Regions from separate parts of the Vibrio sp. HM8-C genome, predicted to be linked through region 1. Evidence: predicted binding sites of a transcription regulator. Region 1 holds the regulator's gene; each other region holds the start of a gene.
The links. The regulator MetJ, encoded in region 1, represses methionine synthesis genes. The targets are predictions, from matches to a motif close to TTAGACNTNTANANGTCTAA.
Positions count from the first base shown of each region.

Region 2: a site for MetJ is predicted at 2,388-2,407, ahead of ACOSVQ_RS13050 (MetQ/NlpA family ABC transporter substrate-binding protein). Genes of this name have one in related genera too.
Region 3: a site for MetJ is predicted at 2,822-2,841, ahead of metH (methionine synthase). Genes of this name have one in related genera too.

Region 1 covers NZ_JBMMKS010000025.1:4,068-8,848, reverse strand. Annotated here, with positions in the region: gene rpmE (50S ribosomal protein L31) at 92-310, shown strand; gene ACOSVQ_RS19885 (malic enzyme-like NAD(P)-binding protein) at 502-1,779, shown strand; gene metJ (met regulon transcriptional regulator MetJ) at 1,888-2,205, opposite strand; gene ACOSVQ_RS19875 (O-succinylhomoserine (thiol)-lyase) at 2,421-3,587, shown strand; gene ACOSVQ_RS19870 (bifunctional aspartate kinase/homoserine dehydrogenase II) at 3,587-4,781, shown strand, end outside.
Region 2 covers NZ_JBMMKS010000010.1:145,330-150,110, forward strand. Annotated here, with positions in the region: gene ACOSVQ_RS13035 (M14 family metallopeptidase) at 1-393, shown strand, start outside; gene ACOSVQ_RS13040 (GGDEF domain-containing protein) at 470-1,393, opposite strand; gene ACOSVQ_RS13045 (glutamine amidotransferase) at 1,497-2,213, opposite strand; gene ACOSVQ_RS13050 (MetQ/NlpA family ABC transporter substrate-binding protein) at 2,429-3,232, shown strand; gene yghU (glutathione-dependent disulfide-bond oxidoreductase) at 3,521-4,381, shown strand; gene ACOSVQ_RS13060 (DNA-3-methyladenine glycosylase I) at 4,473-4,781, opposite strand, start outside.
Region 3 covers NZ_JBMMKS010000015.1:113,037-117,817, forward strand. Annotated here, with positions in the region: gene metH (methionine synthase) at 1-2,768, opposite strand, end outside; gene ACOSVQ_RS16570 (cation:proton antiporter) at 2,965-4,302, shown strand.

The sequences.
Region 1 (4,781 bases):
CGCTCTTCAAGTGTCACTAATTATTTATTAATTTACGTGTGGTGTCCGGCAAAGATTCGGATGGCGACACGGCCTAATTTGAGGTTATCCCATGAAAGCTGGTATCCACCCAGAATACAAAGCAGTAAACGCGACTTGCTCTTGCGGCAACTCTTTCGTTTTCAACTCTACTCTAGGTAAAGACACAATGCACCTAGACGTATGTGACAAGTGCCACCCATTCTACTCTGGTAAGCAACGTATCGTTGATACTGGTGGTCGTGTTGATCGCTTCAACAAGCGTTTCGGCGCTCTATCTAGCAAGAAGTAATTTTACTTTACGCGAAGATTCAAAAAAGGACGCTACGGCGTCCTTTTTAGTTTCTAACGTTCCGAAACCTCAACATTTCGAACCAAAGAATCTGGTCTTAGGAGCTCTATTTCTCGCGTATCAAAACTATGAAGATCCATTGACATACTCTAGAATGAGTGGCCTTAACAAAAACAATAAGGCTCCACCTAATGTCCAATAATGATCGCCATGAACTCACCGAGGAAGAAGCTTTTCGTCAGCAAGCCCTCGACTACCACGCTCTACCGACTCCAGGAAAAATTGCCGTCGCGCTAACCAAACCAGCCGATTCAGCAAAAGACTTAGCTCTCGCATACAGCCCAGGCGTTGCAGAACCCGTTCGCGAAATCGCACAAAACGTAGAAAACGTTTATAAATACACAGCCAAAGGCAATACCGTTGCGGTAATTTCTAACGGTACAGCCATCCTCGGTTTAGGTAACCTTGGTCCTATGGCATCTAAGCCAGTTATGGAAGGTAAAGCTCTATTATTCAAACGCTTTGCAAATCTAGACTCTATCGACATTCAAGTGAAACATCGCACTATCGATGAGTTCGTTGATACGGTTGCTAACATCGCAGATACCTTTGGTGGTATCAACCTCGAAGACATCAAAGCTCCAGATTGTTTTGAAATTGAACGTCGCTTGATTGAACGTTGTGATGTACCTGTATTCCACGACGACCAACACGGTACCGCAATTGTTACCGCGGCAGGTATGCTGAACGCTATCGAGCTGCAAGGCAAACAGCTTAATGAATGTACTATCGTGTGTTTGGGCGCTGGCGCTGCAGCAGTCGCATGTATGGAGCTGCTAATTAAATGCGGTGCGATGCGTGAAAAAATCTACATGCTTGACCGTAAAGGTGTGATTCATACTCGTCGTGATGATATCAACGAATACAAACAGTTATTTGCTAACAACACAGACAAACGCACACTTGAAGATGTTATCAAAGGTGCAGACCTGTTCTTAGGTGTTTCAGGCCCTAATCTACTCACCGCAGATGAACTGAAGCTGATGGCGGAGAAGCCTGTTGTGTTTGCATGTTCAAACCCAGATCCAGAAATCAAACCGGCTCTTGCACACGCTGTACGTGACGATTTAATCATGGGTACAGGTCGCAGTGATTATCCAAACCAAGTGAATAACGTACTGTGTTTCCCATTTATCTTCCGTGGTGCGCTCGATGTGCGTGCGAAAGTGATTAACGATGAAATGAAACTCGCTGCGGTTGCGGCCATTCGCGAATTAGCGAAAGAACCAGTACCAGAAGAAGTATTGAAAGCCGCAGGTGTTGATTCACTCACGTTCGGTAAAGAATACATCATCCCGAAACCGATGGATCCACGCTTACTACCACGTGTAGCAAAAGCAGTTGCTCAAGCCGCTATTGATTCTGGTGTTGCTCGTATCGAGATGCCAGAAAACTACATGGCGAACTAAATTCAGTTACTGCATTGAACGCAATAGCATCAAAAAAGCCCTGATTCAAATCAGGGCTTTTTACACATATCTGCACAATTGGGCGGAAAAACAGATTAACGACAGCAATTAGTCGTCGTAAGCCTCGAACTCAATGCCCATTTCTGTCATTAGCGCTTTCACTTCTGCTGGAATATCGTCCGGACGGTCTTTACGTAAATCTTCATCCGTAGGTAGTGGCTGACCAGTATAAGCATGTAAGAATGCTTCACATAAAAGCTCACTGTTGGTCGCATGACGCAGGTTGTTGATCTGGCGGCGAGTACGCTCATCTGTGAGTATTTTCAATACCTTAAGTGGAATTGATACGGTGATTTTTTTCACCTGCTCACTTTTTTTTCCATGCTCTGCATAGGGGCTTATATATTCACCGTTCCAGTCTGCCATTGCGCACCTTCATTGTTCGAATTCGAGTAATAATTCCAAAGGCTAGATTTTAGCGGGATTTACTGCCATAAGCAAAGACATATAGACGTCTAGAAGTATTGACGTCTCAAAAAATGAGAAGTAAAGTAAGATGCAATTCCCCAATATAGACGAACACATGTATTCTTACTGTGAATTTGGATGTCTATTTAAGAGTCTCAGGAAAGGAAACACTCATGACCAAACGCAAGCCAGCTACAATCGCAGTTCGTACCGGAATCGAATCAGATACTCAATATCACGCAGTCGTTCCGCCAATTTATTTATCGACTAACTATGGCTTCCCTGCGTTTGGTGAAGTGCCTCAATATGACTATACCCGTTCCGGCAACCCAAACCGTGGCTTATTAGAAAAGGCACTCTACGAATTAGAAAGCGGTGAAGGTGCAGTCGTTACTAACTGCGGTACTTCCGCGCTAAACCTGCTTGCGTCAACATTACTTGGCCCTAACGACTTCATTGTTGCACCACACGATTGCTACGGCGGCACTTACCGTTTGTTCAATACTCGTTCAAACAAAGGCGATTTCAAAGTGCTTTTTGTTGATCAATCTGATGAACAAGCACTTGCAGCGGCATTGTCGAAAAAACCAAAACTCGTGCTGTTAGAAACTCCGTCGAATCCGTTAGTGCGAGTGGTTGATATCGAGAAAATCTGCCAACAAGCAAAAGCCGTCGGCGCTCTAGTTGCTGTAGACAACACATTCTTAACTCCGGTTTACCAAAAGCCGCTAACGCTGGGTGCTGACTTTGTTATCCACTCAACCACCAAGTTCATCAATGGTCACTCAGATGTGATTGGCGGTGTGGTGATCAGTAAAACCAAAGCTCATGCTGAAGAACTAGCTTGGTGGGGTAACTGTATTGGTGCAACGGGCACACCATTTGATAGCTATATGACGCTACGTGGTATCCGTACTCTTGGCGCACGTATGCGTGTGCATGAGGAAAGTTCTCTGCAAATTTTGGATTATTTGAAATCACAGTCACTGATCAAAACCATTTATCACCCTAGCCTGCCTGAGCATCCAGGGCATGAGATTGCGAAGAAACAGCAGCTAGGTTTTGGCTCAATGCTGAGTTTTGAGTTTGCTGGTAGCTACGAGCAACTGAAGTACTTTGTTGGTGAACTAGAGCTTTTCTCTCTTGCAGAATCTCTAGGTGGTGTAGAAAGTTTGATCTGCCATCCGGCGAGCATGACTCACCGAGCGATGGGCGAAGCAGCACTTGCTGAAGCAGGCATTTCTCAACTATTACTGCGCTTGTCAGTTGGCTTGGAAGATGCGTCGGATCTTATCGCTGATTTGGACCAAGCCTTTACCAAAGCTAAGGAGAAGTTTTAATGACTGTTTCACGCCAGCTACATAAATTTGGCGGTAGTAGCTTAGCAGATCCAGAGTGTTATTTGCGTGTCGCGAACATTCTAAAAGAATACTCACAACCTGAAGATTTGGTGGTTGTTTCAGCGGCGGGTAAAACCACCAACCGCTTAATCGCATTTTTGGAAGCATTGAACAAAGACGGCCGTGTTGCCCATGAAACACTGCAATCATTACGTCAGTTCCAATGCAAACTGGTTGAAGACTTACTTGAAGGTGAAGTTGCTGACAATCTGTTAACTCAAGTAAACGGTGAGTTTATTCGCTTAGGTGAGCTAACCGCGCCACTGACCAAAGCACAGCAAGCTGCCGTGCTTGGACATGGTGAAATGTGGTCAGCTCGTTTGTTAGCAGCGCTGCTCAACCAAAGTAATTTGCCAGCGGTTTCACAAGACGCTCGCGAGTTCCTACGTGCAGAAGCAGGCACTCAGCCTGAAGTAGACCGTTCACGCTCTTATCCGCTACTGAAAAAAGTACTCGCTCAGCATGCACATCATCGTATCGTGATTACCGGCTTTATGGCTCAGAATGACCAAGGTGATACCGTTCTACTTGGTCGCAATGGTTCAGACTATTCTGCAACGGTCATCGGTGCGTTAGCTGACGTTGCTCGTGTAACGATTTGGAGTGACGTCGCTGGTGTATATAGCGCAGACCCACGTATCGTAGCGAACGCATGCCTACTGCCTCTTTTACGTTTGGATGAAGCCAACGAGCTGGCTCGCCTTGCTGCACCCGTTCTACATAGCCGTACACTCCAACCTGTTGCTCAAAGTGCGATGGAACTTCAGCTACGATGCAGCCATAAGCCAGAATCAGGCTCAACCAAAATAGAACGTGTTCTCGCATCAGGGCGCGGCGCAAAAATCATTACTTCATTAGATGAAGTACTGCTAATTGAACTTGAATTTGGTCATGGACATGATTTTGCACGTGTCTACGATGAAACCCTTGAGAAGCTCAAACGCGAACAACTTGAGCCTCTCGCATTTGAAGCACAAGCCGACCAACACAAGTTACGTTTGGCTTATACCGCTGAAATTGCATCTGGAGCACTGTCTTTCCTCCAAGACATCGCAACCGCAGCCGACATCAAACTGAAAGAAGGTTATACCTTAGTGGGCGCAGTCGGTGCAGGTGTCACCAAGAACGCTAACC
Region 2 (4,781 bases), on a different contig from region 1:
GAGCGTATGATCGAAACGGGCGTTGATATGTTCCTTGATATTCATGGCGACGAAGCGATCCCATATAACTTTGTGGCTGGCGCAGAGGGTGTTCCAAGTTACAACGAAAAAATGGCAAGCTTGGAAGCTCTGTTTAAGCAAGCATTAACCTTTATCACGCCTGAGTTTCAGGACGAGTTTGGTTATGACAAAGATGAACCGGGTAAAGCGAACTTAACGGTTGGTTCTAACTGGGTTGCGGAAGAGTTCCAGTGTTTGTCTTACACACTTGAAATGCCATTTAAAGACCACAACTGCCATCCTGATGAGCTTTACGGCTGGTCACCTGAACGCAGTGTGGCGTTTGGTCAGGATGTCCTTGCTGCGATTCCTGCCGTTATCGACCACCTATAACGTAGAAAGGCACTCCAATAACAACGGAGTGCCTTTTTGTTTTATTGGACTAACTACTGGATTCGTTCTGGCGTAATTAATTGAGTTGCGCGGATACCCGGTTCTTGCCTCTTCTCTTCGCATCATAAAGAGCGAGGTCGGCTCTGTGGTATATCTCTTCCATACCTTCATCGGAATCTTTGAAATGGCTTAAGCCGATGCTGATCGACACACGTGTGTCTGACAGTTCGGCGTGCAACAACGTATTTGAAACCGCTTCGATTAACCTTTCAGCAAAAGCAACAGGGGAAATCTCTGCGGTGTGTTTCAGAATGATGCCGAATTCGTCTCCGCCTAAGCGACCAATTACATCAGTTTTACGGATCTTGAGTTTGCATATGTCTGCAACTTTTCGTATCGCTTCGTCGCCTAGACTGTGCCCATAAGAGTCGTTAATTCGTTTGAAATTATCGATATCAACCATCAGGAAGCAGTAGTTCTCGTGATATCGCTTGAAAGTATAAAAAGCATCGTAGAGGTGTTCGAAAAACTTTCGTCGATTTAGCGTTTTAGAAAGGTCGTCCACTTCGGATTGATAGATAAGTTGCTGTTCAATATGATGACGAGCAGTAATGTTTCGTGCAACCCAAACAACGGCACGTTCGCCATAGCGTAATGATTTTAAAGGGCTTACTCGTCCTTCAAATCGTTGTTCACCAGATGGACCAGACTTAGCGTCTACTGTTTCGACATCATTGACGGAAAGAGAATATTCAAAAACCATAACGCAATCTGCCTCAAGAGTTTCTTTGATGCGGTCTTTGAACCAATTGGCTTTATCGTCCGGAAGTACGTTGGCAAGGGTAAGCCCTTTGAGTGATGAGCCGTCGTGGTAGAGGTCAGAGTTTTCTCCGCCAAAAATAGCGGCATATCGCCCAGACTCGGTCAGAACAAAGACCATGTCTGGAAGAGCTGAAATTACAGCAGCATATTCTTCGCACTCATCATACTCTTTAGCCATATGCTCTACCTTCACTAAGTACCACCTTTATCCGGAACGTGAGCGTTCTCTAAAGAAACAAAGGTGGTGTTATTGAAGCTATTTTAGCTCATATTTTGAAGACTTATTGTTGATCAGAGTGTGATTTACACATTTGAGCAAACCGAACCAAAATCTGCTTTGCCTGCTCGGTTTCGGCAACCTGTTCAAGTTTGTTATCAAAATTGTCAGCTATGGCTTGTTTCAAACCTTTGACAGAGTCTCGCATAATGTCGCTGGTAAATTCTGGGTGGAATTGTACGCCCCAAGTGCAGCTTCCCGCTCGGAAGGCATGATGGTCATCGAGTTCACTTTTTGCCAAACAAACAGAGTTAGGTGGGAGTTGTTGTACCGATTGAAAATGCACCGTTTGCGCAGCAAAGCTAGGTGGTACTTGTTCAAACAGTGGATCGCTGCTTGCGCTTGCTAGTTTTTCTAGCTCAACGGTTCCAATTTCCAGACCTTTAGGGTTGTAATCTACGATGCCACCAAGCGCTTGGGCTATTAGTTGATGCCCAAAGCAGATACCAAGCAGAGGGATCTGTTTCTCGGTTAGTTCGATGATGTTGTTTGAGAGCCTTAACATCCAGTCTGTTTTCTCTGTCACCATGGCAAGCGAACCCATGATGATTACTCCAGCTAAAGTGTCATAAGCAGGCAATGCGTTATTAACGCCGTCTAAGAAAGAGATGTTGATATCGACTTCGCTAATGGCACGTTGCGCCCATAACTCAAAATCACCGTATTTTTCTAGTTGTTGCTCTGGTGCTTGCCCAACATTGACTATCAATAGCGTCTTCATAAATTCCTTTTCCTGCCTTCCTGATAATTTGGCTAATTTAGAGAAAAGAAAATATGAGTTCAATGGCTATTTAAAGTTGTAGCGAATTGGCATAGCAAACCAACACGTGTAGAAGTGAATATCTTATAGCGAACTTTTAGTTGCATATTATCTAACCATCGATAATATAGCTGTTTAGACGGCTATACGTCTTTTGTTTAGGTAAGGATAATTTTATGAACGGATATAAAAAACTCACTCAGTTGGGTTTAGTGGCTTCTTTGGTTTTCGGTCTAGCAGCATGCGGCCAGAAAGAGAGTGATGAAATCTCGGTTGGTGCAACTGTAGGTCCACACGCACAGGTTGTTGAAGCGGTAGCGAAAGAAGCTGCCAAGCAAGGTCTTAAAGTGAAAGTTGTTGAGTTTTCGGATTACATTACGCCAAACGCAGCATTGGAAGATGGCAGCATCGATTTGAATAGCTACCAACACCTACCTTTCCTAAACAACTACAACAAGAGCCAAGGTTCTCACCTTGTTTCTATTGGTGAATCTATTCTAATGCGTATGGGTATTTACTCTAATAAATACAAATCATTAGAAGAGTTACCGGAGAACGCTCGTGTTGCAATTCCAAATGACCCAACAAACGGTGGCCGTGGTTTACTGCTGTTTGCTGATGCAGGTTTGATAACGCTACGCGCAGATGTGGGCTTTAAAGCTTCCCTAAATGACATCGTTGAAAACCCGAAAAATTTTGAGTTTCTCGAAGTAGATGCAGCTCAACTGCCGCGTACACTTGATGATGTTGATGCCGCCGCTATTACGATGAACTACGTTATGTCTGCGGGTCTTGATCCGAAGAAACAAGGTATCTACCTAGAATCTAAGCAAGCACCACTAGCGGTCATGGTGATTGCAAGTCGTGAAAAAGACAAAGATAACGCGGCGTACAAAAAGTTTGTAGAAATCTATCAGTCACAAGCGATTCGTGATTTCATGCAACAAACCTTTAATGGCACGATTGAACCTGCCTTCTAATGCTTAAGATTCCCGCAGTGACATCCGTCGTTGCGGGAATACCTTTTCTTTTTCTCTTGTTTCTTACTCTTCGTTGTTTATCCCGCGTATATAATTTCTTCTCCCTTGCCATAATTTATTGTTATAACTAAAAATTCGTAAAAGACTTTATCTGCAATAATTTGCCCTTATATCTTAGTTAGCCACAAAGCAGATAGTCATAAAGTAAGTCGTCGTAATTCCATTACGCAAACTTAGACCGGATACGTGAACCAAAAGCGAATACGTAAATTTAGAGAAGGATAAACCATGGCAAGTGAATATATCCCACCAAGAGTCTGGACGATGGACAGCGAAAACGGTGGTCAATGGGCGAGTATTAACCGACCTGATTCAGGTGCTCGTTTTGAAAGAGAACTTCCAGTGGGCTCTCACCCAATCCAGCTTTACTCGATGGGTACGCCAAATGGGCAGAAAGTAACCATCATGCTTGAAGAGCTGCTTGCTCTTGGGGTGACGGAAGCTGAGTACGATGCGTTTCTGATTCGCATTGGCGACAGCGACCAATTCAGTTCTGGATTTGTAGCTGTAAACCCAAACTCTAAAATTCCAGCGATGGTTGACCGTTCAGGTGCAGAGCCTGTAAACGTATTCGAGTCAGGCAACATTCTGTTTTATCTTGCTGAGAAGTTTGGTCATCTTCTGCCAAAAGAAGGTGCAGCACGAGCTCAAGTGATGAACTGGCTATTCTGGTTACAAGGTTCTGCGCCATATCTTGGCGGTGGCTTTGGTCACTTCTATGCGTACGCACCAGAGAAATTTGAATATCCGATTAACCGCTTTGCGATGGAAGCAAAACGTCAACTGGATGTACTGGATAAACAGCTAGCAAAAAACACCTTTATTGCTGGCGGGGAATACAGCATTGCGGATATCGCGATTTGGCCTTGGTATGGCAATCTAGCGTTAGGTAAAGCTTACAACGCAGGCGAGTTCCTTGATGTCGAGTCATACACACATGTGCAACGTTGGGCGAAGATGATGGCTGAGCGTCCAGCTGTGCAACGCGGACGTATTGTAAACCGCACTATGGGTGAAGAGTGGGAACGTGTTGATGAACGACACAGCGCCGCTGACATCGATGCAGTACTGAGCAAGCAGCCTAAATAGATAAAGCTTGATTGCTCCGGATTATTTAAAAGAGAGGGCTATGCTCTCTCTTTTCTATTTCATCGAACAGAACTAGAAAAACCAATGATAATTAGATTCTGTTTTCACCGGTGCTGTAGGCAATGATCTGGCTGATTTCACTCATAGTGCGGTTGGACTCTTGCTGCCACTGGCAGAATGCCTGATTGGCTGATGTCATTGCACGCTTGGTTGTCTTCGCACTGTCAATGACTCCAGTATTGCGAAGATAGGCTTCTACATCGGTAGAGAAAATAAACGTATCCGCACCCATTTGACGAAGCGTGTACGGCCCCGTATTACCACCTAGACGGTCACCGTGCTTTTTCATGTATTCCCATAGACCCGTAATGTTCTCCAAAGGCCACTCAGCAACCATCTG
Region 3 (4,781 bases), on a different contig from region 1:
GTATAAGTCTGCCAATCAATTGCAGCTTTATTAGCACGCGCTTGCTCCAGAGTTACAGGACGGCTCTTCGGTTTTTTACGAGCATGTTGTTCACGGGTTCTTTCGTAATCCAGATTTAGACGCTCTACGAATTCTGAACGACGCTCATCAGAGAGCAATGCTGAACACACACCAACGGCGCGCGATGCGTTGTTCACATACACCACAGGTTGGTGATAGTTCTGCTCAATCTTCACAGCCGTATGCGCTTTAGAGGTTGTTGCGCCGCCGATCAGCAGCGGCAAATCAAAGCCTTGGCGTTCCATCTCTTTAGCAACGTGCACCATTTCATCCAGAGATGGAGTAATCAAACCGGAAAGACCGATAATGTCCACCTTCTGTTCCCGTGCGACTTTAAGAATGGTCTCACACGGCACCATCACGCCAAGGTCGATGATCTCGTAGTTGTTACATTGCAGTACAACACCAACAATGTTCTTGCCGATATCGTGAACATCGCCTTTCACTGTCGCGAGTAGAATTTTGCCGTTTGAAGAGCCAGACTGCTTCATCGCGTTAATGTAAGGCTCTAAGTAAGCAACCGCCTGCTTCATTACGCGAGCCGATTTCACTACTTGCGGCAGGAACATTTTGCCCTCGCCAAACAGGTCACCCACCACGTTCATACCGTCCATTAATGGACCTTCGATAACTTCAAGTGGCTTCGATGCCTTAGAGCGGGCTTCTTCAGTATCTTCAACGATAAATTCAGTAATACCTTTAACCAGTGCGTGCTCTAAACGCTTTTCAACCGGCCAAGTACGCCACTCAAGTAGAGATGCGTCTTCTTCTTTGCCTACTGCGTTTTCACGGTATTCTTCTGCTATCTCAAGCAGACGCTCTGTTGCACCGTTGTCACGGTTGAGAATAACGTCTTCAACCGCATTTCGCAGTTTCTCTGGAACGTTGTCGTATATCTCAAGCTGGCCAGCATTAACGATACCCATATCCATACCATTCTTGAAACAGTGGTATAGGAACACAGCATGAATCGCTTCACGCACGTAGTTGTTACCGCGGAAAGAGAAAGAAACGTTAGATACACCACCAGAAATCATCGCATGAGGAAGCTCACGTTTGATGTCTGCTACTGCATTGATGAAATCAAGCGCGTAGTTATTGTGTTCATCAATACCAGTTGCAACGGCAAAGATATTCGGGTCAAAAATAATGTCTTCCGCAGGGAAACCTACTTGCTCAACAAGAATATTGTAAGCGCGGCGACAGATTTCAATTTTACGTTCACGAGTGTCTGCCTGACCAACTTCGTCAAACGCCATTACGATAACGGCTGCACCGTAACGACGAATCAGTTTCGCCTGATGAATAAACTTTTCCTCGCCTTCTTTTAGCGAGATAGAGTTTACGATGCCCTTACCTTGAATACATTTCAGACCCGCTTCGATAACTTCCCATTTCGAAGAGTCAACCATGATTGGCACTTTCGAGATTTCAGGCTCTGATGCACACAGCTTGAGGAATCGCTCCATACAAGCCATCGCATCCAACATACCTTCATCCATGTTGATATCGATGATTTGAGCGCCATTCTCAACTTGCTCACGGGCAACGTCTAAAGCCTCATCGTACAATTCTTCTTTGATGAGACGCTTGAAGCGAGCGGAGCCGGTAACGTTGGTACGTTCACCAACGTTAACGAATAGAGTATCAGCGGCAATGCTCAATGGCTCTAGGCCAGAGAGTCGACATTCAACGCTAATCTCAGGAATCTCGCGCGGCGTAACACCCTCAACCACTTTAGCCATCGCAGCGATATGAGCAGGTGTCGTACCACAACAGCCACCAACCAAGTTGAGGAAACCTGCCTGAGCCCATTCACCAATATGCTCAGCCATATCCTCTGGTGACAGGTCATATTCACCAAATGCGTTCGGCAAACCCGCATTCGGGTGCGCAGATACATAGCATTCTGAAATGCGAGAAAGCTCTTCGACATATTGACGCAGCTCGTCTGGGCCTAAAGCACAGTTCAAGCCAAATGAGATAGGACGAACATGACGTAAAGAGTTATAGAATGCTTCGGTTGTTTGACCAGAAAGAGTACGACCAGATGCATCGGTAATCGTACCGGAGATCATGACAGGTAATTGAATACCAAGCTCTTCGAACACTGCATCAACAGCAAAAGCACACGCTTTCGCGTTCAAGGTATCAAAAATAGTTTCAATCAGAATCAGGTCACAGCCGCCTTTTATTAGCGCACGTGTAGATTCAGAATAAGCCGTCACTAACTGATCGAATTCGATGTTGCGATAACCAGGGTCGTTAACATCAGGAGAAATGGAACAAGTACGGTTAGTCGGACCTAAAACACCTGCAACATATCGTGGCTTATTCGGCGTTTTTGCCGTCCATTCATCAGCGACTTCACGAGCAAGCTTGGCTGCTGCAAAGTTAATTTCTTCGCTGAGAGACTGCATATCATAGTCAGCCATCGCAATTGTCGTGGCGTTGAAGGTGTTGGTTTCAAGGATATCAGCACCAGCTTCCAAATAAGCAGCGTGAATACCTCTAATCAATTGAGGCTGAGTCAGAACGAGAAGATCATTGTTTCCTTTTAGATCGCAGTGCCAATCCGAAAAGCGTTCGCCACGATAATCTTCCTCTTGCAACTTGTGCTCTTGGATCATGGTTCCCATACCACCATCGATCAACATGATACGTTGCTTCAATTGCGCTTCGATCTGGTGCTTTAGATTACTACCCACAGTACAGCCTCATTATTCCTTTTTTGCTTGTTCGACATCCTATCACACATTGATTAGAAATCTAGACGTCTAAAACATCTAATTACGATAAATGCGCACGTTAAAATTTTGATAAATCTATAGGTAAAAAGTGTTTGCTATTTGTTCAGCATCAAAGGACAATTTCGCTCACATTTAGTTACATTTGAAGAAGAAAATGTCGGTCTACTACACTCTGTGCTTTCTATCTGCTGCAGCAATGATGATTGCTTTTTTAAACAGCAAGATAGTGAAAATGCAAACCACGATAGCCATTACAGCTGGTTCTATGGTGCTCTCACTACTTATCCTTATTGCTGGTCAAAATGACTGGTTCCATCTCACTCAAATCGCAACAGAAACAGTTACCAGCATCAACTTTGAAAACTTTTTGTTAAAAGGTATTTTAGGTTTCCTTTTATTTGCAGGTGGTCTTGGTATCAAACTCCCCCACTTAAAAGATCAAAAATGGGAAATTACGGTCCTTGCACTCGGCGCTACTTTGTTTTCAACCTTCTTTATAGGTTTCGGCTTATATGGATTCTGTTACTTCACAGGCATCCATCTCGATCTTGTCTACTGCTTACTATTTGGCGCTCTGATTTCTCCAACCGACCCGATAGCAGTATTAGCGATTGTTAAAAAGATGAATGCGCCTAAACGTATTTCTACCCAAATTGAAGGCGAGTCTCTATTCAACGATGGTTTCGGTCTAGTTATCTTCGTAACCATCTTTACTATTGCATTCGGTAAAGAAGCTCCAACTGTAGGAAGTGTAGCTGCATTATTTGCTCAAGAAGCGATTGGCGGCATTATTTATGGCTTCCTATTGGGCTTGCTATTCCACTACTTGATCAGTGCAACCAACGACCACTCCATGGAACTGTTACTGACTATCGGTGTACCGACTGCCGGTTATGTGTTTGCGGACGTTATCCATGTTTCAGGCCCATTAGCCATGGTGGTATCAGGTATTATGATTGGTAACTGGACTCGCTTTATTGGCTTTTCTAAAGAGAGTGAAGAACATCTCGATCACTTTTGGGAGTTGGTAGATGAATTCTTAAATGGCTTACTTTTCCTTTTGATCGGTATGTCGATGCTCCTTTTCGAATTCCACAAAGAAGACTGGATCTTAATGTCTTTCGCGATCCCGCTAGTACTTGCAGCACGGTTCAGTAGCGTATTCATTTCTTACTTAGGCTTTAAGCGTTATCGCACATACAACCCTTGGTCGATTAAGATCTTAACTTGGGGTGGATTGCGTGGTGGTCTAGCATTAGCGATGGCACTATCCATTCCATCAGGAATGATGGTTATCCCAGATAAGCTTATCGACGTAAAAGAGCTAATTCTGGTAATGACCTACGCTGTAGTAGTGTTCTCTATCTTAGTGCAAGGTTCGACAATCACACCGATGATTGACAAGGCCAAACTTAAAGAAAAAGAATTGGAAGAACAGGAACAGACTGCAGAGCAAAGTAACGTACAGCAAAGCCAGCAGCAAAATATCTAAACATTATTTTCTTGAAGAGCAGTAACCTCCGGTTGCTGCTTTTTTATTTCCATCAGAACGTCATTTCCCGATATAAAACTTACCTTCATATTTATCCTATCCACTCTCTTCTTTTTAACATTCCAGAACGCCTGACATTGTTCCCAAAGTGGCAATAGATCGGCAGATTATTGGTATCAGGATACAGATCCGATAAGTAAAGCGTTAATCTTCAGTAGCCAACATCCAGCAAATCACAGTAACAAAATAGATAGAGTCTTCGGATTGAATGCATTCCTATTAGTCTTGAAAATTGTGATAAATCGATAAGAGATAAGCCCTAGACAGTAACCTATGACTGAATAGAGAAAATGCCTATAGCTAAAGGCTGCCATTACTCATTGTTTATACCTTCCATTTGGGAAACCTTGTCTTTAAGTGAATAGATTGAACAAGTAACAACTGACATAACAGTATTGAAGTGAAGGACTCTATTAAGG